Regions from separate parts of the Streptomyces sp. NBC_00872 genome, predicted to be linked through region 1. Evidence: riboswitches for the same ligand, from Rfam matches in the RefSeq annotation. Region 1 holds a riboswitch; each other region holds the start of a gene.
The links. A riboswitch is a leader RNA that binds a small molecule or an ion and turns the genes downstream of it on or off. The one in region 1 is predicted to bind thiamine pyrophosphate.

Region 2: it holds a riboswitch for thiamine pyrophosphate, as region 1 does, so the genes downstream of both, thiC (phosphomethylpyrimidine synthase ThiC) here and OG214_RS10815 (thiamine ABC transporter substrate binding subunit) in region 1, are expected to answer to the same signal.
Region 3: it holds a riboswitch for thiamine pyrophosphate, as region 1 does, so the genes downstream of both, thiO (glycine oxidase ThiO) here and OG214_RS10815 (thiamine ABC transporter substrate binding subunit) in region 1, are expected to answer to the same signal.

What each region holds. Positions count from the first base shown of each region.
Region 1 is NZ_CP108806.1:2,553,909-2,563,943, forward strand. Features, by position in the region: gene OG214_RS10790 (ATP-binding cassette domain-containing protein) at 1-31, shown strand, start outside; gene OG214_RS10795 (hypothetical protein) at 13-1,161, shown strand; gene OG214_RS10800 (hypothetical protein) at 1,235-2,965, opposite strand; gene OG214_RS10805 (ABC transporter ATP-binding protein) at 3,186-4,274, opposite strand; gene OG214_RS10810 (ABC transporter permease) at 4,280-5,893, opposite strand; gene OG214_RS10815 (thiamine ABC transporter substrate binding subunit) at 5,968-7,062, opposite strand; TPP riboswitch at 7,170-7,295, opposite strand; gene rlmN (23S rRNA (adenine(2503)-C(2))-methyltransferase RlmN) at 7,398-8,504, opposite strand; gene OG214_RS10825 (phosphatidate cytidylyltransferase) at 8,663-9,748, opposite strand; gene frr (ribosome recycling factor) at 9,748-10,035, opposite strand, start outside.
Region 2 is NZ_CP108806.1:4,683,046-4,693,080, reverse strand. Features, by position in the region: gene OG214_RS20040 (cytochrome ubiquinol oxidase subunit I) at 1-475, opposite strand, end outside; gene hisC (histidinol-phosphate transaminase) at 701-1,783, opposite strand; gene OG214_RS20030 (LacI family DNA-binding transcriptional regulator) at 2,221-3,333, shown strand; gene OG214_RS20025 (metallophosphoesterase) at 3,572-4,672, shown strand; gene OG214_RS20020 (hypothetical protein) at 4,820-5,647, shown strand; gene thiC (phosphomethylpyrimidine synthase ThiC) at 5,708-7,540, opposite strand; TPP riboswitch at 7,533-7,678, opposite strand; gene OG214_RS20010 (YibE/F family protein) at 7,750-9,264, shown strand; gene OG214_RS20005 (SsgA family sporulation/cell division regulator) at 9,356-9,790, opposite strand.
Region 3 is NZ_CP108806.1:6,666,113-6,676,147, forward strand. Features, by position in the region: gene OG214_RS28470 (sulfite oxidase-like oxidoreductase) at 1-193, shown strand, start outside; gene OG214_RS28475 (deoxyribonuclease IV) at 227-1,081, opposite strand; gene pknB (Stk1 family PASTA domain-containing Ser/Thr kinase) at 1,088-2,968, opposite strand; gene OG214_RS28485 (thiazole synthase) at 3,468-4,274, opposite strand; gene thiS (sulfur carrier protein ThiS) at 4,281-4,499, opposite strand; gene thiO (glycine oxidase ThiO) at 4,496-5,689, opposite strand; TPP riboswitch at 5,687-5,800, opposite strand; gene OG214_RS28500 (FAD-dependent oxidoreductase) at 5,932-7,155, shown strand; gene OG214_RS28505 (Rv2175c family DNA-binding protein) at 7,420-7,785, shown strand; gene thiE (thiamine phosphate synthase) at 7,891-8,541, shown strand; gene metF (methylenetetrahydrofolate reductase [NAD(P)H]) at 8,612-9,529, shown strand; gene OG214_RS28520 (hypothetical protein) at 9,581-10,035, shown strand, end outside.

The DNA.
Region 1 (10,035 bases):
AGGTCAGGCCGCGTGCTCGCTCTCCGTCTAGGCCGTGGCGCCCATCCCCTGGCCCTGCTGCGCCGGCTGCTGGTCGTCGCGGCGTCCGCCGGGGTCGGATTCCTGCTGCTGTGCACCCTCGGCTGGGCGATGAGCCATCCGGTCGGCTCACTGCCACGGCTGCTCTGGTGCCTGATCCCGCTGGCGGCGACGGTGCAGTTCGCGGTCGCGGTGGCCCGTACCGATCCCGGCACCCGGCCACGTACCGGACTGTCGGCGGTGGGCCTCGGCCCGGCCCGGCTGACCACGCTGGCCGCCACCTCGACCGCCGTCTCCTGCACCCTGGGCAGCGCGGTGGCGCTGCTCTTCTTCCTGCATCTCCGGGGCGATCTGAGCGCGATGCCCCTCGACGGCAAGGGCGCCGACCTCCTCGCCAGGAACCAGCCGCTCCCGCTGGCGGCGGTGCTGACCCTGCTGGCGCTCGTGCCGACGTTCGCGACGGCGGCGACCGGGCTCGTGATGCGGCGGCACACCCGCAGGACCGCGCGTCCCCCCGAGAGCACGGACCCGGCGCCCGCGCCGACCGGACTGCCGTGGGGAGTCGCCCTGACCACGGCGGGCCTGGCGATCGAGACCTACGCGAGCCGGGGCGGCGGCGGCTCCACACCGCCGCTGCCGGGCCGCTTCGACGGAAGTTCGGCCGGTGTTCTGGCGGGCTGGTCGCTGACGGCCGTCGGACTGGCCCTGGCCGGACCCGGCATCACCTATCTCTGCGGCCGGCTGCTCCAGACCCTGCGCCCCGGCGCGATCCGTCTGCTGGCGGGCCGCACCCTGATGGCCGAGGCCCAAGGGATCGGGCGTCCGCTGGGCGTCCTGTGCGCGGTGCTCTCGGGCGTGTTCGCCGCCAACTCCCTCTACGGGCCCGGTGACGAGACTCCCTTCGGCCCGCTCACCAGCCTCGGCGCGGCCCTGGTCATCGGCTGTGCGGCGGCCACGCTGCTGACGGCCGCCGTGGAGACCCGGCAGGCCCGGCTCCCCACCACCACGACCCTTCATCACCTGGGCGCCCACGCCGGGCTGCTGCGTACGGCGGCGGCGGTGCGGGCGACCGCGGTCCTGGCGATCTTCGCGCCCCTGACCTGGATGGTGGCTGCCCTGGCGGCGGTCCCCCTGACGACATAGGCACGGACGACATAGGCACTCCGTCCGGGAGTGTGCGGGGCCGGGGAACGACTCCCCGGCCCCGCGGCCGTTCTCACACCGTGTTCCTCCGCGTCGGTACCGGCGCGGGTGCCGACGCGGGTGTCCGTGTGGGTGTCCCCGCGGGCGCGGGTCCGTCGTCGCACGCTCGGACCGACTGGGCGTACAGCGTGATCTGCGCTCCCCGGACCCGCTCCCGCGCGCATACGTGGAAGTACGTACGGAGAACCGCGCGCTTCATCGCTTCCCGCGCCACGGCGTCCTCGGGCTCCCCCGGCGGATCGCTCAGCACCACGATGCGCGGCGCGGACAGCATCCGGGCGCGGACGCGCGCGGCGGACATCTCCTCGCCCTGGAGAGAACCCGACACCGCCGGGGTCTCTTCGAGGGCCAGATCGTCCAGGGCGTCGAACCGGCCGGTGGCGGAGAGTTTCCATTCACGGCGCCGCGCGGGGGTGAAGATCACCCCGTCCCCGTCGGCGGAGACCTCTTCGACCGCCTTCGCTATGGCCGTCAGATCGTCCTTGCGGCTCTCGGGCTTCCGCAACTGCGAGCTGACCGGGACGAGAACGAGCGCGAGTACGGCGAACACACCGGCCATGGCGGCGACATGAGCGGTGGGGCGTTGCGCGACGGCGGTGCCGTGACCGCCATCGGTGCCGGTCCGCCGGCTCGGCGCCGACAGCCGGTCCGGCGCCGACAGCCGGTCCGGCGCCGACAGCCGGTCCAGCGCGGTGCCGAGCAGCAGCGCGATGCCCACATTGGTGAAGAGCGCGTACCGGTCGACGTACATGGGCTCGTGGAGGGAGCCGAGCAGCAGAACGGCGGTCGGGAGCACGGCGAGGGGAAGTCCCACGCGCCGCACGGCGGTATTTCCTGAGCCCCTGCCCTCGCCCCTGTTCCCGCTCCCGCTACGGCCGTTGCCGCTAGGGCCGTTGCCACCGCTCCTGGCCTTGCCTCTGCCCAGATATCCGGCGGCGGCCAGGGAGACGAGGGTCCACCCCGCGATCTCTCCCCACTCCGCCGCCTTGGGCCAGCCGATCCAGGAGACCTGGTCGGACTGGCCCATGCTGAACAGGATCAGCGGGAGGGATCCGACGAAGGCGACGGCGGCGGCGATGGACCAGGACCGTCCGTTCCTCGGCCCGGGACGGGTGACCGCCACCGAGACACCGTGCGCGAGCAGCGCGAGGACGGCGAATTCATGCAGCCAGACCGCCGTCAGGTTCACCAGCGCGTAGAGCGTCCAGCACATTCCTGACGACGAGTCGAGCGACCGGACCAGAAGGTACGTGGAACACGCGACCAGCGCGCACACCATCGCGTAGGAGCGCCCTTCCTGCGCGTACATCTGGATGTCCGGAACGAGGGCGAAGACCGTACCGCTGAGTACTCCCGCCCGTACCCCCGCCAGCCGGCGGCCGATGAGCCCGACGAAGGCCGCCGCCACCGCTATGGAGAGCACGGAGGGGATCCGAAGCGTGAGCAGGCCCCCGTCCCAGACCCCGTACAGGGCGTGCATGAAGAAGTAGTAGAGCCCGTGTACGGCGTCGGCGTGACGCAGCAGCCGCCAGATCTCGGGGAGACCCCGGTGCGCCACCTGATAGGTGACGGACTCGTCGCGCCACATCGTGCCCTCGCGCGTGATGCCCCACATCCCGAGGGCGAAGGCCGCCGCGGCGGGTATCAGCCCGGCCGCCAGGCCCTGTCGGTCACGTCCGGGACGGCCGGATATCCGCGCGGGCGACTCGGCGCCGGGGCTCTCGGCCGCCGTGTCCTCGGCCATGACGTTCTGCTGCGGTTCGATGCCTTCCCCCCTCAGCGGATGGAGCGGGCCACTGAGGGTGCTCCGGACCGTCCTGGCACGGAGCGACCACGCTACTCGACACGCGGTCGCCGCACCCGGAAAGCCCGTCGGCTCATCGGCAGCGGAGGCGGAAGCGGGCGCGTGCGGTGCCGCTGCTAGCGCCGGTGCCGCTGCTAGCGCCGGTGCCGCTGCTGGCGCGTCACAGTGCCCCGCCGTACGACGGCCCGCCGCTGGCCGGCCGTTGGAGCTCCGTGTCCCTGTCGGGCAGCACCACCACATCCTCCGCGGCGAACACCACCCCCACCGTCGCCCCCTCGTGCGGCGCGTCCCTAAGCCCGCACTCGGCCTCAAGGACCGGTCCGCCGCCGGAGGGCCCGTCGGGCCGCAGCAGCACCGCGACCCGGCTGCCCCGGAACGTACGCGCCTGGACCGTGCAGCGCAGTCCGCCGGCGGGCTCGACCAGCCGTATCCCGGCCGGCCGCACCAGCACCGACCGCTCTCCCCGCGCCGACCCCTCGGGCACCGGGATCCTTCCCCAGACCGTATCGGCGGTCCCGCCGCTCACCGTGGCGTCCACGACATTGTCGAAACCGAGGAAGCGCGCCACGAACGCCGAGGCGGGCCGCTGCCAGACCTCCACCGGTGTACCGGTCTGGGCGACGCGCCCGTCCCGCATCACCACGACCCGGTCGGCGAGCGCGAACGCCTCGCCCTGGTCATGGGTGACGGCGAGCACGGTCGTACCCAACCGTCCGAAGAGACCGCGCAGTTCGACCACGAGCCGTTCGCGCAGACTCCGGTCGAGCTGTCCGAGCGGCTCGTCCAGCATCAGCAGCCGTGGCCGTGGGGCGAGCGCCCGCGCCAGCGCGACCCGCTGCTGTTCACCGCCGGACAGTGCGGCGACGGCCCGCCGCTCCGCGCCCGGCAGCCCGACGAGGTCGAGCAACTCCGCCACCCGGCTTGTCCGTTCACCGCGCGGGGCACCGCGCATCCGCAGCCCGAAGGCGACATTGCCGCCCACGTCCCGCTGCGGGAAGAGCTGATGGTCCTGGAACATCAGCCCGACCCCGCGCCGGTGCACGGGCACCCCCGACTGGTCGGCGCCGTCCAGCAGGACCCGTCCGCCGTCCGGTGGGGTCAGTCCGGCGATCACCCGCAGCAGTGTCGACTTGCCGCTTCCGCTCGGCCCCAGCACACACACGGTCTCGTGTTCGGCGATCTCCAGATCGACCGCGTCGAGCGCGGTACGGTCACCGAACCGCACGGTGACGTCCGACAGGGTCAGCAGGGCCATCAGAACTCCCCGGAGCGGTCGGTACGGATACGTTCCAGCGCCGGCAGCGACACCGCGCACACCACCATCAGTACGGTGGACAGGGCCATGGCCTGCCCGTAGTTGAGCTCGCCGGGCCGTCCCAGCAGCCGTGCCACGGCCACCGGCAGCGTCGGCCGGTCCGGGCGCGCGATGAACACTGTCGCACCGAACTCACCGAGCGAGACGGCGAACGCGAAACCCGCCGCGACCAGCGACGCCCTGCGTACCAGCGGCAGATCGACCTCGCGCCAGACACGCAGCGGGGACGCTCCGAGGACGGCCGCCGCCTCGCGCAGCCGTCCGTCCACCGCCCGCAGCACAGGCAGCATCGTCCGTACGACAAAGGGGACGCCCACCAGGGCCTGCGCGAGCGGCACCAGAATCCAGGAGGCACGCAGATCGAGCGGCGGCTTGTCGAGCGTGATCAGAAAACCGAAGCCGACGGTCACGGCGGAGACCCCGAGCGGCAGCATCAGCAGCGCGTCGAAGCCCCGGACGAGCCGGCCCGCTCGCCGGGTGAGCGCGGCGGCGGCCAGACCGCCCACCACCAGCGCGACGGCGGTCGCGACCAGCGCGTACCGCAGCGAGTTCCAGACGGCCTCCAGCGGCGGTACGAGAAAGGTCCCGCCGCTCGCCTCCACCGAGCCGAGCGCCCGGTAGAAGCCGAGACCGTACCCTCCCGGTCCGTCGAGGGAGCGCTCGACGAGGACGCCCAGCGGCAGCAGTACCAGCAGCAGCACGGTGCCGAGCACTCCGCCGAGCAGCGCCCACTGCCCGGCCCCGCGCGGTCTGCGCGCCGTGAGCGCGGGGTCGACGAGCTTCAGCGTGCCCTCGCGTCTGCGTACCGTCCACGCGTGGACGGCCAGCACTCCGCCGACCGCCGTGAACTGTACGAGTGTGAGCACGGCCGCGGTGGGCAGGTCGAGCAGTTGCGCGGTCTGCCGGTAGATCTCCACCTCCAGGGTGGAGTAGGCGGGGCCGCCGAGGATCTGTACGACCCCGAAGGAGGTGAAGGTGAAGAGGAAGACCATCAGCGCGGCGGCGGCCACGGCGGGGGCGAGGGCCGGCAGCGTCACCCGCCACCAGGCCATGAACCGGCCCGCGCCCAGCACCCGCGCGGCCTCCTCCTGGCGCGGATCGAGCTGTGCCCACAGACCGCCCACGGTCCTGACGACCACGGCGTAGTTGAAGAAGACATGCGCGAGGAGGATCGCCCAGACGGTGGTGTCGAGCCGTACGCCCCACAGTTCGTCGAGCAGTCCGCCACGCCCGAGCAGCGCCAGGAAGGCCGTACCGACGACCACGGTGGGCAGGACGAACGGGACGGTGACCACCGCGCGCAGCAGTTGTCTGCCGGGAAAGTCGAAGCGCGCGAAGACATACGCGCCGGGCAGTGCGATCAGCAGAGTGAGGGCGGTGGAGGCGAGCGCCTGCCAGGTGGTGAACCACAGGACGTCGAGGATGTCGGGACGGCTCAGTACCTCACCGATGCGGCCGAACCGCCAGACGCCTTCGGACGTGAGCCCGCGGCCGACGATCGCGGTCACCGGATAGGCGAAGAAGACCGCGAAGAACGCGACGGGGACGGCCATCAGGGCGAGCCGGACGGCGTTCGCGCGCCCGGCCGCCCCGCGCCGCGGCCCTTTTCCGGCCCTGGTCCTGACGGCTACTTCACTACGAGTGAGGTCCACGACTGGATCCACTGCTCACGGCCGGTGGTGATCTCGTCGGGCGCCATCGTCTCCGGCTTGTCGACCTTCGCGCCGAACTCGGTGAAGAGTTCGGGCAGCGGCACATCCTGGACGACCGGATTGACGAACATGTTCAGCGGCATGTCCGCCTGGAAGGTCTCGCTGATCAGAAAGTCCAGTAGGGCCTTGCCGCCCGTCTCGTTCTTCGCGCCCGTCAGCAGCCCGGCGAACTCGATCTGCCGGAAGCAGGTGCCCGTGGAGACGCCGGTCGGGGCCTCCTTCGGCCGCGGTTCCGCGTACAGCACCTCGACGGGCGGGCTGGAGGCGTACGAGACGACGAGCGGGCGGTCGGCCTTGGCCTTCTTGCCGCCGGCCGAGCCCGAGAAGCTCTCGTTGTAGGCCTGCTCCCAGCTGTCCACGACCTGGACCCCGTTGGCCCTCAGCTTCGTCCAGTACTCCTGCCAGCCGTCGTCGCCGTACCGCGCGACCGTGCCGAGAAGGAAGCCGAGGCCGGGTGAGGAGGTCGCGGCGTTCTCGGTGACCAGCAGATTCTTGTACTCGGGCTTGAGCAGATCGCCGAAGGACCGGGGCGGATCGAGCTTCTTGTCCGCGAAGTACTTCTTGTCGTAGTTGACACAAATATCACCGGTGTCGATCGGTGTGACGCGGTTCTCGCTCCGGTCGAGCCGGGTGGCCGCGTCGACCTGGTCGATCCCCTTCGCCTCGTACGGCGTGAACAGGCCGTTGTCGAGGGCGCGGGAGAGCAGGGTGTTGTCGACGCCGAAGAAGACATCGCCCTGGGGCGAACCCTTCGTCAGGATCTCCTTGTTGAGGGCCTCGCCCGCGTCTCCGCTCTTGAGCACCTTGACCGTGTAGCCGGTCCGCTTCGTGAACTCCTTGAGTACGGCGGGAGAGGCGTTGAACGAGTCATGGCTGACCAGGGTGACGGTCTTCGACGGTGTCCCGCCGCCGCCCGTACCACCGCCGCCGGACGACGCGGAGTCGTCGGAGCCGCCGCAGGCGGCGAGGGACGAGACACCGAGCGCGGCGGCGACCGCGGCGACCGCCATCCTTCTGACGCTGTTCGTGCTCACTGATTTTCCTCCTGGGATGTCCAGGAGAAGACGCGGCCCTGCCCGGAGTCCGGCCGGACCGGACCGCGGGCAGGGCGCAACAGCTTGAGTAGTGACCGAACTTCCTACCCAGAATGACCTGGGCGAGGTTCAGAGGGTCTGCGACCGTTGCCCGCTCTCACGGACATGTGCCGCACTCTCAGCGCTGTGGCGCTCCCCTGTCGGAAAATATGCAATGCGTTCGCGCCAAGGTTACATGCACCGCAAATCGGGGCCCGGTTCGCCTCCCGGACGGTCCGCCCGCCAGGCGTCCGCGAGCCACCCCGAACGCCCTACCGCTCCGACGCGGCCAGCTGTCCGCACGCTCCGTCGATCTCCTGGCCCCGGGTGTCCCGTACCGTCACGGGCACGCCATGGGACGCGATCGCATCGACGAAGGCCTTCTCGTCCTCGGGGCGCGAGGCCGTCCACTTCGAACCCGGTGTCGGGTTGAGCGGGATCAGATTGACGTGCACCCGCTTGCCCTTGAGCAGCCGTCCCAGCCGGTCACCGCGCCACGCCTGGTCGTTGATGTCACGGATCAGCGCGTACTCGATGGAGATCCGGCGGCCCGACTTCTCCGCGTACTCCCACGCCGCGTCCAGCACTTCCCGCACCTTCCAGCGCGTGTTGACCGGGACGAGGGTGTCGCGCAGATCGTCGTCCGGCGCGTGCAGGGAGACCGCGAGCCGGCACTTGAAGCCCTCGTCGGCGAAGCGCAGCATCGCGGGCACGAGACCGACCGTCGAGACGGTGATCCCGCGCTGCGACAGCCCCAGACCGTCGGGCTCGGGGTCGGTCAGCCGACGGATCGCGCCGACCACCCGCTTGTAGTTGGCGAGCGGCTCGCCCATGCCCATGAAGACGATGTTCGACAGCCGGGTGGGACCGCCGGGCACATCGCCGTCACGCAGGGCGCGCATCCCGTCCACGATCTGGTGGACGATCTCGGCGGTGGACAGATTGCGGTCGAGACCGGCCTGTCCGGTGGCGCAGAACGGGCAGTTCATCCCGCAGCCCGCCTGCGACGAGATACACATCGTGACCCGGTCCGGATAGCGCATCAGCACGGACTCGACCAGGGTGCCGTCGTGCAGCCGCCAGAGCGTCTTACGGGTGGTGTCGTCGTCGCAGGAGATGTGCCGCACCACCGACATCAGGTCGGGCAGCAGTTCTTCCGCGAGCTTCTGACGCGCGGCGGCCGGGATGTCGGTCCACTGCTCGGGGTCATGTGCGAACCGCGCGAAGTAGTGCTGCGAAAGCTGGTTGGCACGGAACGCCTTCTCGCCGATCGCGGCGACGGCCTCGCGGCGCTCGGCGGGGGTGAGGTCGGCGAGATGCCGCGGGGGCTTCTTGGCTCCGCGGGGCGCGACAAAGGTGAGTTCTCCAGGTACAGGCATGGTGGATCCAGTGTCGCAGACGTACGGCGGGGGCCCGCTGCCCTGTGGACAACGGGCCCCCGTACGGTATCGGGCCTGGTCAAAGGCGTGGTCCGAGGCGCCTGAGCCGCGAAAGCCGCTCACGCGGACCGGCGCTCGGCGGCGCCCCGGCGCCCGGGTCAGGACCCTACGAAGATCACCAGCAGCAGCCAGACCACCGGCGCCGTGGGCAGCAGCGAGTCGAGCCGGTCCATGATGCCGCCGTGTCCCGGCAGCAGGGTGCCCATGTCCTTGATGCCGAGATCCCGCTTGATCATGGACTCGCCGAGATCGCCGAGCGTGGCGGTGGCCGCGACCGCCAGCCCCAGCAGCAGCCCCTGCCACCAGATGCCGTCGTTGATCAGGAACTCCATACAGAGCGCGCCCGCCACCATGGCGAAGACGATGGCTCCGCCCAGTCCCTCCCTGGTCTTGCCGGGACTGATGCGCGGCGCGAGCTTGTGCGTACCGAAGCGCCAGCCGACCGCGTACGCGCCCGTGTCGCTGACGACCGTGAGCACTATGAACATCAGGACCCGGCGCGGGCCGTCGTCCGCCGTGAGCATCATCGCCACGAAGGTGGCCAGGAACGGCACGTAGAACGCGGCGAAGACCCCCGCGGTGACGTCCTTGAGATAGCCCTCGGGCGGTGCCGTCATCCGCCAGACCAGCACCGCGAGCGCCGTGAGGGCCATGGCGACCCAGGCGCCCTCGGCGCCGCGCAGATAGCCGGCGACGACCATCGCGGCGCCGCCGACGGCCAGCGGTACCAGCGGGGCCTTGATGCCCTTCTTCTCATCGAGCCGGGACGTCAGCTCCCACAGACCGACGACCACCGCGACCGCGACGACGCCGACGAACACGGCCTTGACGATGAAGAGCGACGCCACGACGAGCGCGCCGAGCCCGAGTCCCACTCCTATGGCCGCGCGCAGATCACGGCCCGCCCGCTTCTTGGGCGGCGGTGGCGATGGGGCTCCCATGGGCTCCTGTGGAGTCTCGTCACGGAACAGAGGGCCGCCCGGCCGAGCACCCTCCCGGTCGTCATCCTGGTCCCCGCCGTTCGCGGGTCCGTCGGGCACGATGGGCATGGGGCGAGTCTGCTGTGCGTCAAGCGCGTCGTACGCGGGACCCGCCGGGGCGGCCCCGTGGTCGGCCGGTCCCCAGTAGTCGGTGTAACCGGAGTAACCGGCCGTCGGCGGGGCCCCCCGGGAAGAGTCGTTCATCAGACCTCGAGCAGCTCGGCTTCCTTGTGCTTGAGCAGCTCGTCCACCTGCGCGACATACTTCGCGGTGGTGTCGTCGAGCTCCTTCTCCGCGCGGCGTCCCTCGTCCTCGCCGACCTCGCCGTCCTTGACCAGTTTGTCGATGGTCTCCTTGGCCTTGCGGCGGACCGCGCGGATCGAGATCTTCGAGTCCTCGGCCTTGGTCTTGGCGACCTTGATGAACTCCTTGCGGCGGTCCTGGGTCAGCTCCGGGAACACCACCCGGATGATGTTGCCGTCGTTGCTCGG
Region 2 (10,035 bases), 2.1 Mb from region 1:
CGACCGGGTGCTGCATCCAGGAGTTGGCCGCCAGGATGAAGTACGCGGAGAGAACCGTGCCGATCGAGACCATCCATATACAGGCCAGATGGATCTTCTTCGGCAGTTTGTCCCAGCCGAAGATCCACAGTCCGATGAAGGTCGACTCGAAGAAGAAGGCGATCAGCGCCTCGAAGGCGAGCGGAGCGCCGAAGATGTCACCGACGAATCGCGAGTAGTCGGACCAGTTCATCCCGAACTGGAACTCCTGCACGATGCCGGTGACGACACCCATCGCGATATTGATCAGAAAGAGCTTGCCCCAGAACTTCGTGGCCTTGAGGTACTTCGGATTCTCCGTGCGGACCCACGCGGTCTCCAGGCCGGCGGTGAGCGCGGCGAGCGAGATCGTCAGCGGGACGAAGAGGAAGTGATAGACGGTGGTGATGCCGAACTGCCATCGCGCCAGGGTCTCCGGCGCCAGAGCGAGGTCCACGTCGTCTTCTCCTAACATCGCCGTGGTCACAGCGGCAGCTTGTCCCGTTCGCCCTGGACATACCGCGAGGAAACGGGACACGCTTGTGAACGCGTTCACATTCACAAGCATTATGTCGCACATGCTTCCGGACCTTCGCAGGGGGGGTCGGCATGCGTAGGGGCGGCCTCGAAGAGACCGCCCCGGACCGGCAGCACCGCACCGGCTACAGCAACATCACCTCGGCTACAGCTCCTTGCGGAACGCCTCCGCCGCCTGGAGGAAGATGTCATTGGCCTCGTGCTCGCCGATCGTGACCCGTACCCCTTCGCCCGCGAAGGGCCGTACTACCACACCGGCCGCCTCACAGGCCGCCGCGAAGCCGAGCGTGTGCTCGCCGAGCCGGAGCCAGATGAAATTGGCCTGGGTCTCGGGCACGGTCCAGCCCTGGTCGACCAGGCCCTTGTAGACCCGCGCACGCTCGGCGACCAGCGCGCCGACCCGGCCCAGCAGTTCGTCCTCGGCACGCAGGGAGGCGATCGCCGCCTCCTGCGCGATCTGGCTCACACCGAAGGGGACGGCGGTCTTCCGGAGGGCGGCGGCCACCGGTTCCCGGGCGATCGCGAAGCCGACGCGCAGACCGGCCAGCCCGTACGCCTTGGAGAACGTACGCAGCACGGCCACATTCGGGCGCTCGCGGTAGATCTCCACACCGTCCGGCACCTCGCTGTCCCGGATGAACTCGCGGTAGGCCTCGTCGAGCACCACCAGCACATCGCCGGGAACACGGTCGAGGAACCGTTCCAGCTCGGCGCGGCGCACCACCGTGCCGGTCGGATTGTTGGGGTTGCAGACGAAGATCAGCCGGGTCCGCTCGGTGATCGCGTCGGCCATGGCGTCCAGATCGTGCACCTCGCCGGAGGTCAGCGGCACCTCTATGGAGGCCGCGCCGGAGATCCGGCTGATGATCGGATACGCCTCGAAGGAGCGCCAGGCGTAGATGATCTCGTCACCGGGGCCCGAGGTGGCCTGGACAAGCTGCTGAGCCACACCGACCGAACCGGTGCCGGTCGCGAGATGCGTGACGGGCACGGCGAAGCGGTCCGCCAGCTCGTCCATCAGACCGGTGCAGGCCATGTCCGGGTAGCGGTTGAAGACGCCCGCGGCCGAGATCGCCCGCTCCATCACGCCCGGCAGCGGCGGATACGGGTTCTCGTTGGAGGACAGCTTGTACGCGGCGGGCCCTCCGCCGGACGCGGCCGGCTTGCCCGGCTTGTAGGTGGGGATGCCGTCCAGCTCGGCGCGCAGCTTGGGGCTCGTCTCACTCACCGCAGGTCCTCCTCGGCCGTTCACGGGTCCGTACAACTTCTATGACGACTTCAACGACGACTTCAATGCTGTTCACCTTATGAGGATTCGCGGCTCCTGCGAACCGCGTCCGCCGGACCGCCTCCCGGACCGCCGCAGGACCGCCGTGAGACCGCCGTGAGACCGCCGCAGAAGAGGGGGCGCACTCGCTTCCCTGGCGCGCGCCGGTGGCTCGCTCCGTGGCGCGCGTCCCCCGTAGAGGTGAGTTGAGACCTCTTCGAAACATGGGCCCTACGACAGGCCCATGCGGCTCGTTGCATGGCAGAACATCGCTAGACCTGTTAACTCCCTTATGTTCCAAGGCCATCAACCATCTTCAACCATGCAAAAACGTGCCTGCCCATAGGTGATTGTGCGACCGGACCCACCGCCCGCCCGAGCCCTACTATCGGCTCGCCATGACAGCAGCAGGGAAACACCAGGTGAGCCGGACGGACACATCCCGCCGGGGAAGCCGGCAAGGTCGGGCGGGCATCCGGGATGTGGCCGCCGCAGCCGGTGTCTCCATCACGACTGTCTCGGACGCGCTCAACGGCAAGGGACGCTTACCCGACGCCACACGACGCCATGTCCGGGAGGTCGCAGAACGCCTCGGCTATCGACCGTCCGCCGCCGCCCGAACCCTCCGTACCGGCAAGTCGGGCCTCATCGGCCTGACGGTCACGACGTACGGGGATGAACCTTTCACCTTCACCGAGTTCGCCTACTTCGCCGAGATGGCCAGGGCCGCCACCTCCGCGGCGCTCGCCCGCGGTTACGCCCTCGTCATCCTCCCCGCCACCTCCCGCCATGACGTCTGGGCGAATGTCGCTCTCGACGGCACCGTCGTCATCGATCCCTCCGACCACGATCCGGTCGTCACCGAACTCGTCCGCCAGGGTCTTCCCGTCGTCTCCGACGGCCGGCCCGCGGGCACCCTTCCCGTCACCGCCTGGGTCGACAACGACCACGAGGCGGCCGTCCTCGATCTGCTCGACCATCTCGCCGCGGCCGGCGCACGCCGGATCGGTCTGCTCACCGGCACCACCACGGACACCTACACCCGGCTCTCCACCACCGCCTATCTGCACTGGTGCGAACGCGTCGGCCAGGACCCGGTCTACGAGTCCTATCCCGCCCACGACCCGTGCGCCGGGGCCGTCGCCGCCGACCGGCTGCTGGCCCGCCCCGACCGGCCCGACGCCGTCTACGGGCTCTTCGATCCCAACGGCACCGATCTGCTCGCCGCCGCACGGCGGTACGGACTGCGTGTACCGGACGATCTCCTGCTCGTCTGCTGCAGCGAGTCCACCGTGTACGCCTCGACGGAACCGCCCATCACGACGCTCTCGCTCAAGCCGCGCCGTATCGGCACCGCCGTCGTCCAGCTCCTCATCGACGCCATCGAGGGGCTGGAGACGGACCGGCCGGTCGAGCAGGTCATACCGACCGAACTGATCGTCCGCACCTCCTCCCAGCGACGCCCTCCGCGCACCACGGTCAGCGCGCCCCGCTCTCCCGCGGGCGACTGACCGGTGGCGCTGCCCGGTGAAGGCCCGGACCGTTCGCATTTCGGGCGATCAGCGCGAAACCCGCCGCTGAACCCGAGGTGCGATCGGATTCACCACCCCTGGTGCGTCACACAGGACGACCTGCATTCCTATGATGGGCGCACGACACCACGGACCTTCCCTCACCACCGGCGGGCTCACCGCCACCGGACGGACGGCCCGAGAGGTGTACGGCGGTACGACGGCGGTGGAGGGGTCGATGACACAGGGGGCCGGCCAGGGACCCGTGGTGCGGACGGCGACATTGCGCGACTTCCGCGTACCGCCGTACGCACAGGTCCCCGTGCAGTCCGGACTGCCCGGACAGCCCGGCCCCACGGCCGGAGCCATGTCCGGGCACCCCGGTAACGCCGTCCCCGACGACGAGCCGCCGGAGGGCTACACCCCCACCGAGCGCGACCTCCCGGTGATCAACCGGGGGGACACGGTGCAGGTACAGCTGGCCCCCGCCGCCGAGTTCCCGGGGGACGGCCTCGGCCCGCTCTATGTCGTCGGCGATGTCCACGGCTATCTCGACGAACTCCTCGCCGCCCTCGCCGAACAGGGGCTGATCGACGCCGACGGCCACTGGAGCGCGGGCAGCGCCCGCCTCTGGTTCCTCGGAGACTTCACCGACCGCGGTCCGGACGGCATCGGTGTCATCGATCTCGTCATGCGGCTCTCCGCGGAGGCGGCGGCGGCGGGCGGCTACTGCAAGGCGCTGATGGGCAATCACGAACTGCTGCTCATCGGTGCCAGGCGGTTCGGCGACACCCATGTCAACTCCGGTGCGGGTACGGCCACCTTCCAGGCCGCCTGGCTGCTCAACGGTGGTCAGCGCACCGATATGGAACGCCTCCAGGACGTCCATCTCCAGTGGATGTCCCGGCTCGACGCGGTGGTCGAGGAGGAGGGGCATCTGCTGGTGCACTCCGACACGACGGCCTATCTGGACTACGGATCCACGATCGAGGACGTCAACGACACCATTCATCAGATCCTCACCCGCAATGACGCGGACGAATGCTGGGATCTGTTCCGCAAGCTCACGAAACGCTTCGCGTTCCGCGACGAAGGCGGCCCGCAGGCCGTCCAGGAACTGCTCTCCAAGTACGGCGGTCAGCGCATCGTCCATGGCCACAGCCCCATTCCCTATCTGCTGGGCGAAGTCGGCACCGAAGATGTCTCGGACGGCGGGACGGACAGCGGTCCGGTGGTGGAAGGGCCACATGTATATGCCGATGGACTTGCCATCGCGATGGACGGCGGAGTGACCATGGCGGGAAAGCTGCTGGTCGTCAGGCTTCCCCTGAAAAACTGAAACACCGTCGCGCGGGTGATTTCCGCAAACCCCCTGTCATCGCGCGCCGGAAGAGCTCTACCATCGGTTTATCCGTAGCAGGCTCTCCTCCGTTTTCGCCAACTGCCCGTTCCACGCGGGCGAACCGGCCCTACGGAGCATCGGGGGATGCACATGAACAGCGCTCCGCACCTGCTGAGCGAGGATCGCGCGGATTTCGAGCGGATCCTCGACGATGTGCTGCGCAACGCGCACGACCGGCCGGATCTCACCTCGGTCGGGGAGCGGCTCAACACCGAGCAGCTACGCACCATGGCCCTGAACGCCACGGCGCCGATCACCACGGCGGCCGCGGCCGAGTACGAGCACTACAGAAAGATCCGCGAGGAGTCACGTTCGCCGGGGCCCTCCGTCCCGGTCCGCGATTCCGTGCTGGAGCCCGACGCGAGCGGGCCGACGGGATCCGGTGCGGGGCTGACGGCTGTCGTCACCGTGCTGCTGCCGGTGCTCGGGGGCACGGCCGCGGTGATCTTCCTGCTCGTCGGCTATCTCCTCAAAGCGCTCAGCCGGCCACCCGCGTTCGCCGACAGCCTGGTCGCCGTGGGCTGGTTCTTCGGCGCCGTCACCGCGATAGGCATCCTGGCCGCCGCGACCGGCCTGCTGATCACGGCCCTGCGCAACAGTTCGACGCAGCTTCCGGCCGAGGAGCCGACGGGCGGTGAGCTGCCCGACGAAGTGGCCCGTGCGCGGGAGGCCTGGCGCCATGCCCTGCTGGAGCGCGGCCTTCTGCCCTTCCTGCGCGCCGCACTGGCCGACCCGAGCACGGATCCGGCCGCCCCACCACCCAGGTCGATCAAGCACCTGCCCAAGATCGGCTACAGCCGGCCGGACTTCACCAGCCCGGACGAAGGCGCCACCACCGGCCAGCGTCCGAGCTTCACCAGCCCGGACTTCACCAGCCCCGACTTCGGCGGCCCGGACCATCCCCCGGAGTGAACCCGCCCGAGCGGCGGGGGCCCAGAAGACCGCCCCCGCCGCTCACGCGAACCGCGGGGGTCAGTCGGCCAGCGGCAGATACACCCTGTTGCCGCTTGCCGCGAACTCCTTGGACTTCTGTGCCATACCCGCCTCGATCTCCGCGGTTCCGATCGCGCCGTCCTCCGTAGCGGCGTCCGTCACCCCGGTGCCCGCCATATCACCGCCGTGTCGCTGCCTGATGTCCTGCGAGATCTTCATCGAGCAGAACTTGGGGCCGCACATCGAGCAGAAGTGGGCCGTCTTCGCCGGTTCGGCCGGGAGGGTCTCGTCGTGGAACTCCCGGGCGGTGTCCGGGTCGAGGGCCAGATTGAACTGGTCCTCCCAGCGGAACTCGAACCGGGCGTCGGAGAGGGCATCGTCCCAGTCCTGCGCCCCCGGGTGCCCCTTGGCGAGGTCCGCCGCATGGGCCGCGATCTTGTAGGTGATGACACCGGTCTTGACGTCGTCCCGGTTCGGCAGACCGAGATGTTCCTTCGGGGTGACGTAGCAGAGCATCGCCGTCCCCCACCAGGCGATCATCGCCGCACCGATCCCGGAGGTGATGTGGTCGTACGCCGGAGCCACATCGGTCGTCAGCGGGCCGAGCGTGTAGAACGGCGCCTCCTCGCAGATCTCCTGCTGAAGGTCGATGTTCTCCTTGATCTTGTGCATCGGGACATGGCCCGGCCCCTCGATCATCGTCTGTACGCCCAGCCGCTTCGCGGTCGAGTTCAGCTCCCCGAGCGTACGCAACTCGGCGAACTGGGCCTCGTCGTTGGCGTCCGCGATGGACCCCGGCCGCAGACCGTCGCCCAGGGAGTACGTCACGTCGTACGCCGCGAGGATCTCGCAGAGCTCCTCGAAGTTCTCGTACAGGAACGACTCCTTGTGGTGCGCCAGACACCAGGCCGCCATGATCGAACCGCCCCGCGAGACGATGCCCGTCTTACGGCGCGCCGTCAGCGGCACATACCGCAGCAGCACCCCGGCATGGACCGTCATGTAGTCGACGCCCTGCTCGGCCTGCTCGATGACCGTGTCCTTGTAGATCTCCCAGGTCAGCTCCTCGGCCCTGCCGTCGACCTTCTCCAGCGCCTGGTAGAGCGGCACGGTGCCGATGGGCACGGGGGAGTTGCGCAGCACCCACTCACGCGTGGTGTGGATATTGCGGCCGGTGGAGAGGTCCATCACCGTGTCGGCGCCCCAGCGCGTCGCCCAGGTCATCTTCTCCACCTCCTCCTCGATGGAGGAAGTGACCGCGGAATTGCCGATATTGGCGTTGACCTTCACCAGGAACCGCTTGCCGATGATCATCGGCTCGATCTCCGGATGATTGACATTGGCCGGCAGTACGGCGCGGCCCGCCGCGATCTCCTCGCGGACGACCTCCGGGGACACGTTCTCGCGGATCGCGACATACTCCATCTCCGGGGTGATGTCCCCGCGACGGGCGTACGCGAGCTGCGTCACCACCTGCCCGCTCCGGCCCCGGCGCGGCTGACGCGGCCGGCCCGGGAAGACCGCGTCGAGATTACGCAGTCCCCCGCGCGGCGCCGTGTGCTTGAGTCCGTCGTCCTCGGGGCGGACCGGCCGGCCGGCGTACTCCTCCGTGTCGCCCCGCCCGATGATCCAGTTCTCCCGCAGCGGCGCGAGACCCCGGCGTACATCCGTCGTGACGGTGGGATCGGTGTACGGCCCCGACGTGTCGTACAGCGTCACGTCCTGGCCATTGGTGAGATGCACCCGGCGGACCGGCACCTGAAGGTCGGGGCGTGAACCCTGGACATATCCCTTGTGCCAGCCGATGGACCTCTGAGCCTCGTTCGGATCTCCCGAATCGGAGGCAGGCGTGTGTGCGTCCTGAACGGTCATGAGACCTACTCCCTACGCCGGCATTACCCGGTAACAGGTTCAGCGGTCGGCGCAGCTCAGGGGTCTCGGGGATGCTCCCCGGGACTACACAGTCAGCGCCCTCTCAGCCCGGTGCTCCGAGCTCCCGCGTGTGCAAAAGGTGACACCACGCTAGCGTCATATCCGGCGTGCTGAACAGAGGGCCTCTCGCTTCTTGCGATGATCGGAGGGTGACCTCACCCCAGCAGACCCACGAATCACATGGACACTCGCACAGCCATGGCCCCGCCGCGCCGGTCTCCCAGCACCTCCGCAAGGTCATCGCCGCGGTCCTGATTCCGTTCGCGACCGCGGTGGTCGTCGGGCTGGCTGTTCTCTGGCCGGGTGGTACGCCGGCGCATGAGCGCACCGGTGTGGGCTTCGACCGGCAGACCGAGCAGGGTCAGGTGGTGCAGATCGAGCGGGTGGACTGCAAGGACGTGAACGCCGCCCAGATCCCGTCCACCGGCGACATCTCAAAACCCCAGGGGCGCGAGGCGGAGCGGGCGGAGAACGGTGACTGCGCCAAGGCGACGATCGAGGTCACCAGCGGCAAGGAGAAGGGGCACACCTTTATCGAGGTTGTCCAGCCGGACGCGCCGCGACAGTTTCACGTGAAACAGGGCGTAGTGGTCGCCTACGCACCCGACGCGCCCCGCGATCTCCAGTACTCCGTGACGGATGTGAACCGCAAATTCCCCATGGCTCTGCTGGCGGGGATCTTCGCCCTGGCGGTGGTCGTGGTGGGGCGGCTACGCGGTGTCATGGCCCTGGTCGCACTCGCCGTCTCATTCGCCGTGCTGACGCTGTTTATCCTGCCCGCGATCCTTCAGGGCTCGAATCCACTGGTCGTGGCAGTGGTCGGAGCCAGCGCGATCATGCTGCTCGCGCTCTATATGTGCCACGGTCTGACAGCCCGTACCTCGGTCGCGGTCCTCGGCACGCTGATCTCGCTGCTGCTGATCGGACTGCTGGGATCGCTCTTCATCGGCTGGGCGAGCCTGACCGGTAATACCGATGACAACACCGGACTGATCCATGGCCTCTATCCCGAAATCGATATGAGCGGTCTGCTGCTGGCGGGCGTCATCATCGGCTCACTCGGAGTCCTCGACGATGTGACCGTCACCCAGACCTCAGCGGTCTGGGAGCTGCACCAGGCGGATCCGTCGATGGGACCACGTGCCCTCTACCGGGCGGGTATCCGGATCGGGCGGGACCATATCGCCTCGGTGGTCAATACGCTCGTCCTCGCCTACGCGGGCGCCGCGCTGCCCCTGCTGCTGCTCTTCTCGATCGCGCAGTCAGGGGTGGGGACGGTCGCGAACAGTGAACTGGTGGCGGAGGAGATCGTCAGAACCCTGGTGGGCTCGATCGGTCTGGTCGCATCCGTACCGGTGACCACGGCGCTGGCGGCGCTGGTGGTCTCCGCCGACCGCGCGGGGGCGAAGGGCTCGCCCCTGGCCCCGCCGAGGGCCCCCGTGGAGGCCCTGCCTTCCGTAACGCCGTACCCGGCGGCTGGTGGGACAGCGGGCGCCCGGTCGGCGGGTCCGGCGGGCCCGGCGGGTCCGGCACACCCGACAGCCCTGACAGGCCCGGTGGGCGCCTCGGATCCCGAGGGCCCGGAAGCGGCGCCCTCGCTGCCCGTACAGAGCGCATCGGCGCGCAAACTGGGCGGCGGCAAGGGCCGACGCCGTAAGAAGTAGTCCCTCGGCCGTCCCGGCCCGGAAAACGCCGTCCCGTCCGGATATTCGTTCGGCGGGAAAGGATCACCCGGACGGCCCCGTTCCATCCGGCTCAGCCGGCGTTCTCCTCAGCCAGAATGCGGCCGAGCGCCTCCTCGAGATTGCCCTCGAAGTCACCGAGCGTGCGCTCCTGACCGAGCGGAACCAGTCGATCCGTACGGTCCAGGAAGGCCACCAGCGGCGCGGCACTGACCCGGAAGAGCGCGTGATCGTCTCCGACCTGGAGCCGGATATGGACATCGGAGAGGTCCTCGGGCTCCGTGGGCGCGATATGCACATCGCCGTCACCGCTGGGCGTATTGATCCCGTCGAGCAGCAGCTCACGGCCGAAGGTCCAGGTGACAGGCGCGTCGCCGGGCAGATGGAATGTCATGCGCACGGCGTAGGGATCTCTCATCTCGTAGTGGAGTTCCACCGGGATCCGGAACGCCAGCTCCTCGGAGACGAGGAAGCTCATCAGGACCTCGGCCTGCACCGACTCGCGCATCGTGTACTCCGGAGTAGATGAAACAGTGGCTGGGAATGATCCCCGTTGACCCTCTTGACGCAATCGTCCTGTAAGCGCTAGCAGATCACAAGGAGTAAGTTTTCAGATACAGACAGAGAAGGCGAGCGGACTGAGCAACAATCCGGTCTCTCTGTGTAATCACTCGACCGTCGAGAGCTGTTGCTTCCGTTCGCGGAGTGGCACAGAAGCAGCCACGATCGCCTCCGTGATCCGAAACGGACGGG
Region 3 (10,035 bases), 4.1 Mb from region 1:
CGGTTTCCCGGTCCGGCTCGTCGTCCCGCATCTGTACGCCTGGAAGGGACCGAAGTGGGTCCGGGGCGTGGAGTACATGACCGCCGACCGCCGTGGCTTCTGGGAGGAACGCGGCTACCACAACGTCGGCGACCCCTGGGCCGAACAGCGCTACTCCTACCAGGAGCTGCCGGGCGACGGCCCGGAACTGTAGACGGACGGACGGGCCCGCGGGCCCGGCGGGGGATCAGCCGTCACGCAGCTTCTTCAGCAGCCGTATGTCGGCCGCCTGTCCCTCCTTGCCGCCCGGTGTCTCGATCACCAGCGGTACGTTCTCGGTCGCCGGATGCGAGAACAGCTCACCGAACGGCTCCCCGCCGATCCGGCCCGCCCCGATGTTCATGTGCCGGTCCTTGTTCGCGCCGGCGACATCCTTGGAGTCATTGGCGTGGATCAGCTTGAGCCGGCCCTCACCGACCGTGTCGACCAGCAGATCCAGGGTCTGCCGCATACCGTGCGGGCCCGCGAGATCGTGACCGGCGGCGAAGACATGGCAGGTGTCCAGACAGATCCCCAGTTTGGGATGCGAGTCGAGCGCCTCGAAGTACGGGCCGAAGTCCCAGGTCCTCGAACAGAGCGAGAAGCCCTGTCCGGCCGTCGACTCCAGCAGGAGGAACGGGTCGTCGTCATGGGTCAGCTCGTCCAGGAGCGGCAGCATCAGCTCCCTCACCTGCGCGAGCGCCACCTCGCGGGTACGGCCGCCGGTCGCCGACCCCGTATGCACGACGACACCCAGCGCGCCGATCTCCCGGCCCCTGCGCAGGCTGTGCCGCATGGAGGCCACCGACTGCTCGGCGGTGGCCTCGGTGTGCGAGCCGAAGTTGATCAGGTAAGGAGCGTGGACGTACGCGGTGATCCCCTCGGCCGCGCACTCCGCGCGGAACCGCTCGTCCTGCGCGGGATTCCCGGTGGGCGTCGCCCAGCCGCGCGGATTGGCGACAAAGACCTGGACGGTCTCGGCGTCCAGCTCACGCGCGTACGTCAGACCGGTCGTGGCGAGGCCGCCGGCCACGGGGACATGGCCGCCGACGGGGTTGCGCATGGTCGGCTAGATTCCCTCGGTCTTGATGGTGATGGTGCTGCCCTCGGGAGCCCGCTCGCCGCCCTCGACGGACTGCTCGGCCACGGTGTCGCCCAGGAACGGGAAGCCGCGGTCGATCTCGACCACGAACCCGGCCGCCTCCAGCAGACCCTTGGCCCTGTCGGTCGTCTGCCCGACGACATCCGGTACGGCGACCAGCCGCGGGCCCTTGGACACCGTCAGTGTGACGGTGTCACCACGGGCGACCTGTGAGCCCTCCGCCGCCGACTGCCGGGCGACGGTGTCCGCGTCCTCGGGGGAGTTCACCCGCGCGGCGGCGATCCTGACCTTGAGCCCGGCCTCCTCCAGCTCGCTGGTGGCCTCGGGCACGGACTCCCCGGTCACATCGGGCATATCGATCGGAACGCCCTTGCTCACCACGAGCGCGACCCCGGAATCGGGCCGCACCTCGGTCCCGGCCGCGGGCGACGAACTCACCACGGAGCCCTGGGCGGTCCCCTCGTCGAACTCTCGCGTGACGATCCCGGCGGCCAGACCGGCCCGCTTCAGCGCACGCCTCGCCTCGGCCAGGGGCACCCCCGTTACCTCGGGTACCTGGACGATCTCCGGGCCGCGCGAGACGACGAGAGTCACCGGGCCGTCACCACGGATCCGGGCACGGGGCCCGGGATCGCTGCGTATGACGGTGCCCCGCTTGACGGTCTCGCTGAAGTCCTCGGTGACCTTGGCGTCGAGTCCCGCGTCGGAGAGCCGCTTCCTGGCCTCCTGCTCGCTCTGGCCGAGCAGCGAGGGGACCCGGGTGAACTGACCGGAATTGATGTACCAGACACCCGCGCCGACACCGAGCACCAGCAGCACGGCGACGACCGCCGCCACGATGCCCCTGCGGGGCACGGTCACGCGTCGGCGGGGCGGGGAGCCTGGCGGAACCATCTCCAGCCGGCTGGTGTGCAGGACACGGCGCGGGATCACCGCCGTACGGTTCTCGGCGCCCGCCTCCCCGGTGGTCCTGGCCCCCGGCGGTACGGCGTCGAGCTGTGCGTCACTGAGCGCGGCGCGCGCCACACGGGCCCTGGCGAGCAGCGCCACCGCGTCCTCGGGCCGCAGCTCCGGATCCCGGGCGGTGGCCACCGCGACCAGCTCGTCCAGCTCGGCGGCGAGCCCGGGAACACTGGCCGACGGCGCGGGGACGTCCTCGTTGAGATGCCGGTAGAGCACCTGCGCGGGGGTGTCCCCGCCATGCGGCTTGGCACCGGTCAGCATCTCGTGGAGTACGACCCCGCAGGCGTACACGTCGACCCGGGTGTCGGACGTGCCGTACTCGATCTGCTCCGGTGCGAGATACGACACGGTGCCGAGCACGGTCCCGGTCGTATGGGTGACATCACCCACGGCCCGCACGAGCCCGAAGTCCGCGACCTTGACCCGGCCGTCGTCGCCTATCAGCACGTTCTCCGGCTTCATGTCCCGGTGGACGAACCCGGCCCGGTGGGCCGCGCCGAGCGCGGCGAGCACGGGCTCCAGGATGTCCAGCGCGGCCCGCGGCTGGAGCGCGCCGCGCTCACGCAGTACGTCACGGAGGGTGCAGCCCGCGACGTACTCCATCGCGAGATAGACGTACGCTCCCTGCGCGCCCTGGTCGAAGACCGCGACCACATTGGGGTGCGACAGCCGGGCCACGGACTTGGCCTCACGGATGAACCGCTCCACGAAGGTGACGTCGGTGGCGAGCGCGGGATGCATCACCTTGAGGGCCAGGACCCGGTCCAGCCGGGTGTCGAGGGCCCGGTAGACCGTGGCCATGCCACCGACGGCGATACGCGCGTCGACGCGGTAACGACCGTCGAGCACCTGCCCGACGATGGGGTCGTGAAGGGTGGTGTCCACGCCCCGAGTCTACGGTGACGCCTCCCGGCGGTGCGCCTCCCGGCTAGGGGGCCGTGGTGCGGGGCGCGTTTCGGCTGGGGCCGGTTTTTGTGTGCGGGTTGTCGCCGGGGCCCCCTCCGGGGGCATATCCGGGACAGCACGATTTACGGCGCCTTTAGCCGTGCGTTGGATACGGGCGGCCGTGCGCCACAAATCACGCTCAAGCGTCCCGGACACGCCCCCTGCACGACCCCCTTCACCGCCCGTCACCGACCAGGCCTGGCCGGGCGCACCGCCCACCGGCGGGCAGTCGGGCCTCCGGCGGGAGGGGGTCGGGGTCGCAGGAGGTGCGTGTCCGGACACTAAAGCGTGATTTGTGCCGCACACCGAGCCGCACCCGACAACGAGACCCGCACGCGGCGTAAATCATGCCGTCCGGACATGTACCTCCGGAGGCCCCGGCACCCGCACCACCCACGCACCGCACCCGCGCCGCAGGCGCGCACCGCCCCCACGACCCCTAGCCGGGAGGCGAGAACGCCGGGCGTTCCGGGTCAAGGTCGCCCCGGCCGTCCCTCGGTGACGACGCCGTCGCGAAGTGGCGGCGGGGGATCCGTCCCGCCCGGTACGCCAGCCGTCCCGCCTCCACCGCGTGCCGCATCGCCTCCGCCATCAGCACCGGCTCCCGCGCCCGGGTGACCGCCGACGCCAGCATCACCGCCGCGCACCCCAGCTCCATCGCCAGCGCCGCGTCCGACGCGGTGCCCGCGCCCGCGTCCAGGATCACGGGCACGCCCGCCCGCTCCACGATGAGCTCGAAGTTGTGCGGGTTGCGGATGCCGAGGCCCGAGCCGATCGGTGAGCCCAGCGGCATGATCGCGGCGCAGCCGACGTCCTCCAGCTTTCTGGCGAGTACGGGATCGTCGTTGGTGTACGGCAGCACCGTGAACCCGTCGTCGACCAGTGTCTCGGCCGCGTCCAGCAGCTCGATCGGATCGGGCAGCAGGGTCCGCTCGTCCGCGACCACCTCCAGCTTGATCCACTCCGTACCGAGCGCCTCGCGCGCCAGCCGGGCGGTCAGGACCGCCTCGCCCGCCGTGAAGCACCCCGCCGTGTTGGGCAGGGCGCGGATGCCCAGGGAGCCGAGTACGGAGAGGACCGAGCCCCGGACCGTGGGGTCGAGACGGCGCATCGCGACCGTGGTGAGTTCCGTGCCCGAGGCGCGCAGGCAGCGTTCCAGCACATCGAGGCTGGGCGCCCCGCCGGTCCCCATGATCAGCCGTGAGTTGAGGACGGTGGAGCCGATGGTGAGCCGGTCGTCGGCCATGGCGGCTCAGCCTCCCTGGACCGCGGTGAGGACTTCCACCCGGTCGCCGTCGCCGAGCACCGTCCGGGGCCAGTGGCCGCGCGGTACCACCGTCTCGTTGACGGCGGCGGCGACACCCGAGGGCGCGGGGGTGAGGGAGGCGACCAGGATGTCGAGGGTGGTGCCGGGGGCGAGACCGCGGGCCTCGCCGTTCACGGAGACGGTCACACGGACGGAGGTGCTCATACGGTCAGCTCCCGCGGTACGGAGGTGAGGTCCTGCGGTTCGGAGGTGAAGCGGCGCGCGGTGAAGGGGCGCGCCACGTCCGGGAGTTCGCCGGTGGTCAGCGCCGCGGCCAGCGCGTCGCCGGTGACCGGTGTGAGCAGCACCCCGTTGCGGTGGTGCCCGGTCGCGAGATGCAGCCCCGGCAGCGCGGTCGGCCCCAGCAGCGGCGCGTTGTCCGGCGAGCAGGGGCGCAGTCCCGCGCCGGTCTCGGTGAGCGGCAGCTCGGTGATGCCGGGGACCAGTTCGTGCGCGTCCCGCAGCAGCTCGTACACCCCGCCCGCGGTGACGGTGGTGTCCCAGCCCAGTTCCTCGCTGGTGGCGCCGACGACCAGCTCGCCGTTCTCGCGCGGCACCAGATACACCTGGCTGCCGCGCACCACGGCCCGGACCGTCCTGGACAGGAAGGGCGCGTACGGACGGGGCACCGTCAGCCGCAGGACCTGGCCCTTGACGGGCCGTACCGGCGGCAGGACGTCGTCCGGAACGCCCGCCAGCCGGCCGCTCAGACTGCCGGCCGCCACCACCACCTGGTCCGCGGTGAGCGCGCGCCCGCCGTCCAGCACGGCGCCGGTGGCCCGGTCCCGTACGACGGACAGCCGCTCGGCCCGGGCGCGGTGGAAGACCACCCCGGCCCGTTCACAGGCCGTGAGCAGGGCCGAGGCCAGCCGGCGGGGATCGATCTGGTGGTCGCCGTCCACGCGCAGACCGCCGCGTACGCCCGGCGCGAGCATCGGTTCGAGGCGCCGGCACTCGCGCCCCGTGAGCCACTCGGACGTCAGGCCCGAGCGCCGCTGAAGGGCGTGCAGTTCGCGCAACTCGGCGCGGTCGTCGGTGTCTAGGGCGACGGCGAGGGTGCCGCAGGCGCGGTAGCCGGTCTCGTGGCCGCTCGCCTCCTCCAGCTCGGCCACGAACTCCGGATAGCGCTCCGCCGAGGCGAGATTGAGCCCCAGCAGGAGCTGTTCGCCGTGGTGGAGTTCGGTGACGGCGGCGAGCATGCCCGCCGCCACCCGCGCGGCGCCCCCGCCGGGACCGGGATCGACGACGGCGGTGCGCAGTCCGCGCTGCGCGGCCCGCCAGGCCGTGACCAGACCGATGATCCCGCCGCCGATGACCAGGACATCGGAAGCGGTCTTCTCCTGAGACGACTGCATGGGCGTCCAGCCCCTCCCTTCGCCGGCATGACCCGGATCAGGTTCGTACGGTCGGAGGCCGCTTCAGCCTCCCTCTCAGCCCGGTGCGTCCGGACTCCCGCGAGGTAGTGTCGACGGCCAGCGTAACGCGCGCCCCGCCGCGTGGTAAGGCCGTCCGGCCGGGGGCGGGGGCCGGAACATCCCTCCGTCCGGCGCCGGAACATCCGTCCTCCCGACGGCCGTCGGCTGCTTAAGGTGATCGGGTGAGCGAGCAGAAGCAGAGCCGGCGCGAACAGCCGGGCGTGGTCATCGTCGGTGCGGGCATGGCGGGTGCGCAGACCGCCGTGGCCCTGCGGGAGAACGGCTACGAGGGTCCGGTCACCCTGATCGGCGCGGAACCCCATCCGCCGTACGACCGGCCCCCGCTCTCGAAGGCGGTCCTGCTGGGCACGGCGGACGGCTCGGCCTTCGACATCGACTTCGAGGCGCTCTCCGTCCGGCTGAGACTCGGTGTCGAGGTGACCGGACTGCGCCCCGGCGCGCGGGAGGTAGACACCGCGGCCGGGCCCGTTCCGTACGACGTACTGGTCCTCGCCACCGGCGCGGAGCCGGTCGGGCTGCCCGGCGCCGCGTCCGTGCCGGGAGTCCATCTCCTGCGGACCCTCGACGACGCCGAGGCGCTGCGGCCCGTGCTCGACCGGCGGGACCGGATCGTGGTCGTCGGCGCCGGGTGGATCGGCGCCGAGTTCACCACCGCCGCCCGCGAGGCCGGGTGCGCCGTCACGGTCGTGGAGGCGGCGGACCGGCCGCTGCCGGGCGCCCTGCCGGCCGAGGTCGCCGCACCGATGGCGCGGTGGTACGCGGAGAGCGGCGCCGAACTGCTGACCGGCGTCCGGGTGGCCGGTGTCGAGCCGGGCACGGTGGTCCTCGCGGACGGCAGGCGGCTGCCCGCCGACGCGGTGGTCGTGGGCATAGGGGCGCGGCCCTCGACGGACTGGCTGACCGGCTCCGGTATCGCGCTGGGCCCGGACGGGGCGATCGTCGCGGACGAGCGGCTGGCGACGTCCCTGCCCGATGTCTACGCGGTCGGCGACTGCGCGTCCTTCCCGTCCGCCCGTTACGGCGAGCGGCTGCTCGTGCACCACTGGGACAACGCGCTCCAGGGCCCGCGTACGGTCGCCGCCCAGGCCGTCGGCGAGAGCGAGCGGCTCTACGATCCCGTGCCGTACTTCTGGTCGGAGCAGTTCGGCCGGTTCGTCCAGTACGCGGGCCATCACGCGGCGGAGGACACCCTGGTGCGGCGCGGCGATCCCGCGGACGCCGCCTGGTCGGTGGTGTGGCTGCGGGACGGGGCGCTGATGGCCCTGCTCGCCGTCGGCAGGCCACGTGATCTGGCGCAGGGCCGCAAGCTGATGGAGACGGGGGCCCGGCTGGACCCGCTGCTGGCCGCCGATCCCTCCGTACCGCTGCGCAAGGCCGTTCTCTGAGGTTTCTCGGCGTGCCGCCGGGTTTTCCCGCGTTCCGACGGGGTTTTCCCGCGTGCCACCGGGTTTTCCCGCGCGGGGACGGGCGCTTCTCCGGCGTACGGGCAGGCGCTTCTCCGGCGCGCGGCCGGGCGTTTCCCGGCGCACGGGCGGGCGCTCCTCGGCGTACGGGCGGGCCCGTCGCGCTCGTTCCCGGCCGGGCGTGGTGACCGCTCCTGCCGGAGCCGGTTCGTGGCGTCTGTCAGTCCGGGATGGCACGCTTGTCGTGTGACCGAGATTGACGCAAAGATCGATGCTCTCGTCCCCGCCTGGCTTCACCTGCCCGACATCGCGGAAGCCCTCGATGTCGAGGTGACGCGCGTGCGGCAGTTGGTGAAGGAAGGGCAGCTCATCGCCGTGCGCCGCGGTGAGAACAGGACACTCCAGGTGCCCGCCGCCTTCATCGACAGCGGCAAGGTCGTCAAGGGCCTCGCCGGGACCCTGACGCTGCTGAGGGACGACGGCTTCGCCGACGAAGAGATGCTCGAATGGCTCTTCACCCCCGACCCGACCCTGCCGGGCACGCCCGCGCAGGCGCTCAGCGAGAATCGCGGCACGGAGGTGAAGCGCCGGGCCCAGGCGCTCGCCGTCTGATCCACTCATCATCCGCGGTGTGCGGCGGTGCCCCCATGGCCGCGTGACGGTCCCGGTACCGCCGCACACCGCCGACCCGACGGGGGACTTCCCATGCCCGAGGCCATGTCCGGGGCCCGTGCGCCGCTCTCCGACGCCCGGCTCTATCTCTGCACGGACGCGCGCAAGCGGCAGGGGGACCTTCCCGAGTTCCTCGACGCCGTGCTCGCGTCCGGTGTGGACATCGTGCAACTGCGCGACAAGGGCATGGAGGCGGCCGAGGAGCTGGACCACCTCCAGGTCTTCGCGGACGCCTGCCGCCGCCACGGCGCGCTGCTCGCGGTGAACGACCGCGCGGATGTGGCCCATGCCGCCGGCGCGGACGTACTGCATCTGGGACAGGGCGATCTGCCCGTCCCGGCGGCCCGCGCGATCCTGGGGGACACCCCGCTGATCGGCCGTTCCACCCATGCCGCGGCCGAGGTGGACGCGGCCGTCGTCGAGCCGGGCGTGGACTACTTCTGTACGGGCCCGTGCTGGCCCACCCCGACCAAACCGGGCCGCCATGCCCCCGGGCTCGATCTGGTGCGCCATGCCGCCGCGCTGGCCACGGACCGGCCGTGGTTCGCGATCGGCGGTATCGACGCGGGCAATCTCGACCAGGTGCTGGACGCCGGTGCCCGCCGGATCGTCGTCGTACGGGCGATCACCGAGGCCGACGACCCGGCCGCGGCGACGGCCGGACTGGCCAAGCGCGTACGGGACCGGACCGTGTGACGCGACCGTAAAGCCGGACAAATACCCCCGTCCGGTTGGGAGACCGCCACGCCCTCGATAACCTGCACCCATGGCCTTCGGCACAGCTTCGACCAGATCGGATCACGCACTGACCGTGCGTGATCTGCTCGCGACCGGCAAGACATCGTTTTCGTTCGAGTTCTGGGCGCCCAAGACCGAGAAGGGTGAACGGAATCTCTGGAACGCGCTGCGCCGGGTCGAAGCCGTGGGGCCGAGTTTCGTCTCCGTGACCTATGGCGCGGGCGGCTCCACCCGGGCGGGCACGGTCAAGGCCACGGAGCGGATCGCCTCCGACACCACCCTCACCCCGGTCGCGCATCTCACGGCCGTCGGCCAGTCCGTCGCCGAACTGCGCAACATGGTCGGGCAGTACGCCGACGCCGGGATCCGCAACATCCTCGCCGTACGGGGCGATCCGCCCGGCGATCCCATGGGCGAGTGGGTCAAGCACCCGGACGGCGTCCGCTACGCCGCCGAACTGGTCAGGCTCATCAAGGAGTCCGGCGACTTCTGTGTCGGAGTGGCGGCCTTCCCGGAGATGCATCCGCGCTCGTCCGACTGGGACACCGATACCAGGCATTTCGTGGACAAGTGCCGCGCGGGTGCCGATTACGCGATCACGCAGATGTTTTTCGAAACGGACGGATATCTGCGGTTGCGTGACCGGGTCGGCGCTGCCGGTTGCGCGACACCGATCATTCCCGAGATCATGCCGGTCACCAGCGTCCGGATGCTGGAGCGGCTGCCGCAGCTCAGCACGGCCGTCTTCCCGGCCGAACTGAAAGAGCGGATCCTCTCCGTCAAGGACGATGCCGCCGCTGTACGCTCCATTGGCATCGAGTTCGCGACGGAGTTCTGCGCGGAGCTGCTCTCCGAGGGTGTTCCCGGCTTGCACTTCATCACCCTCAACAACTCCACCGCAACGCTCGAAATCTACGAGAATCTCGGACTGCACGAGCAGTCGTGACCGGTCGTACCCGCCCTGTCCCGGGCGGGTGGCCGCAGGAGAGGGGCGGGCATGGGCTGGACGGTCCTCTACATCGCATTCGGCATCGTGGCTCTGTGGCTGCTGGGCGAGGTGCTGCTCCAGTACAAGGCGCGACTGCGCTGGCGACTGCTCGCCTTCAGCGGCTTCATGGGTGTGGTTCTCGGTGTTCTGCTGCCCTCCGTCCTGGTCATCGCACTGGGTGCGATCGCCTTCGCCGTCGGTCAGACCTATGTGACGCTCTCCTTCCGCCGGGGCTTCTCCACCGGCTGGGCGATAGGCGGCAGTCCGGGGGCCAGCCGCCGCCGGAAGGACACCGGCCGGCCGGCCGCCGAGCGCGAACCGTCGCTGGAGGTCTCGGATCTGGAGTACCAGCCGGCCGCCGCGCCCGCGGAGGCCACCGCGGCCTATGACCCGGAGCCGGTCTACGAGCCGGAGCCGATGCCCGACGACACCGGGCAGTACGGCGTCTACAACGACTACGACAC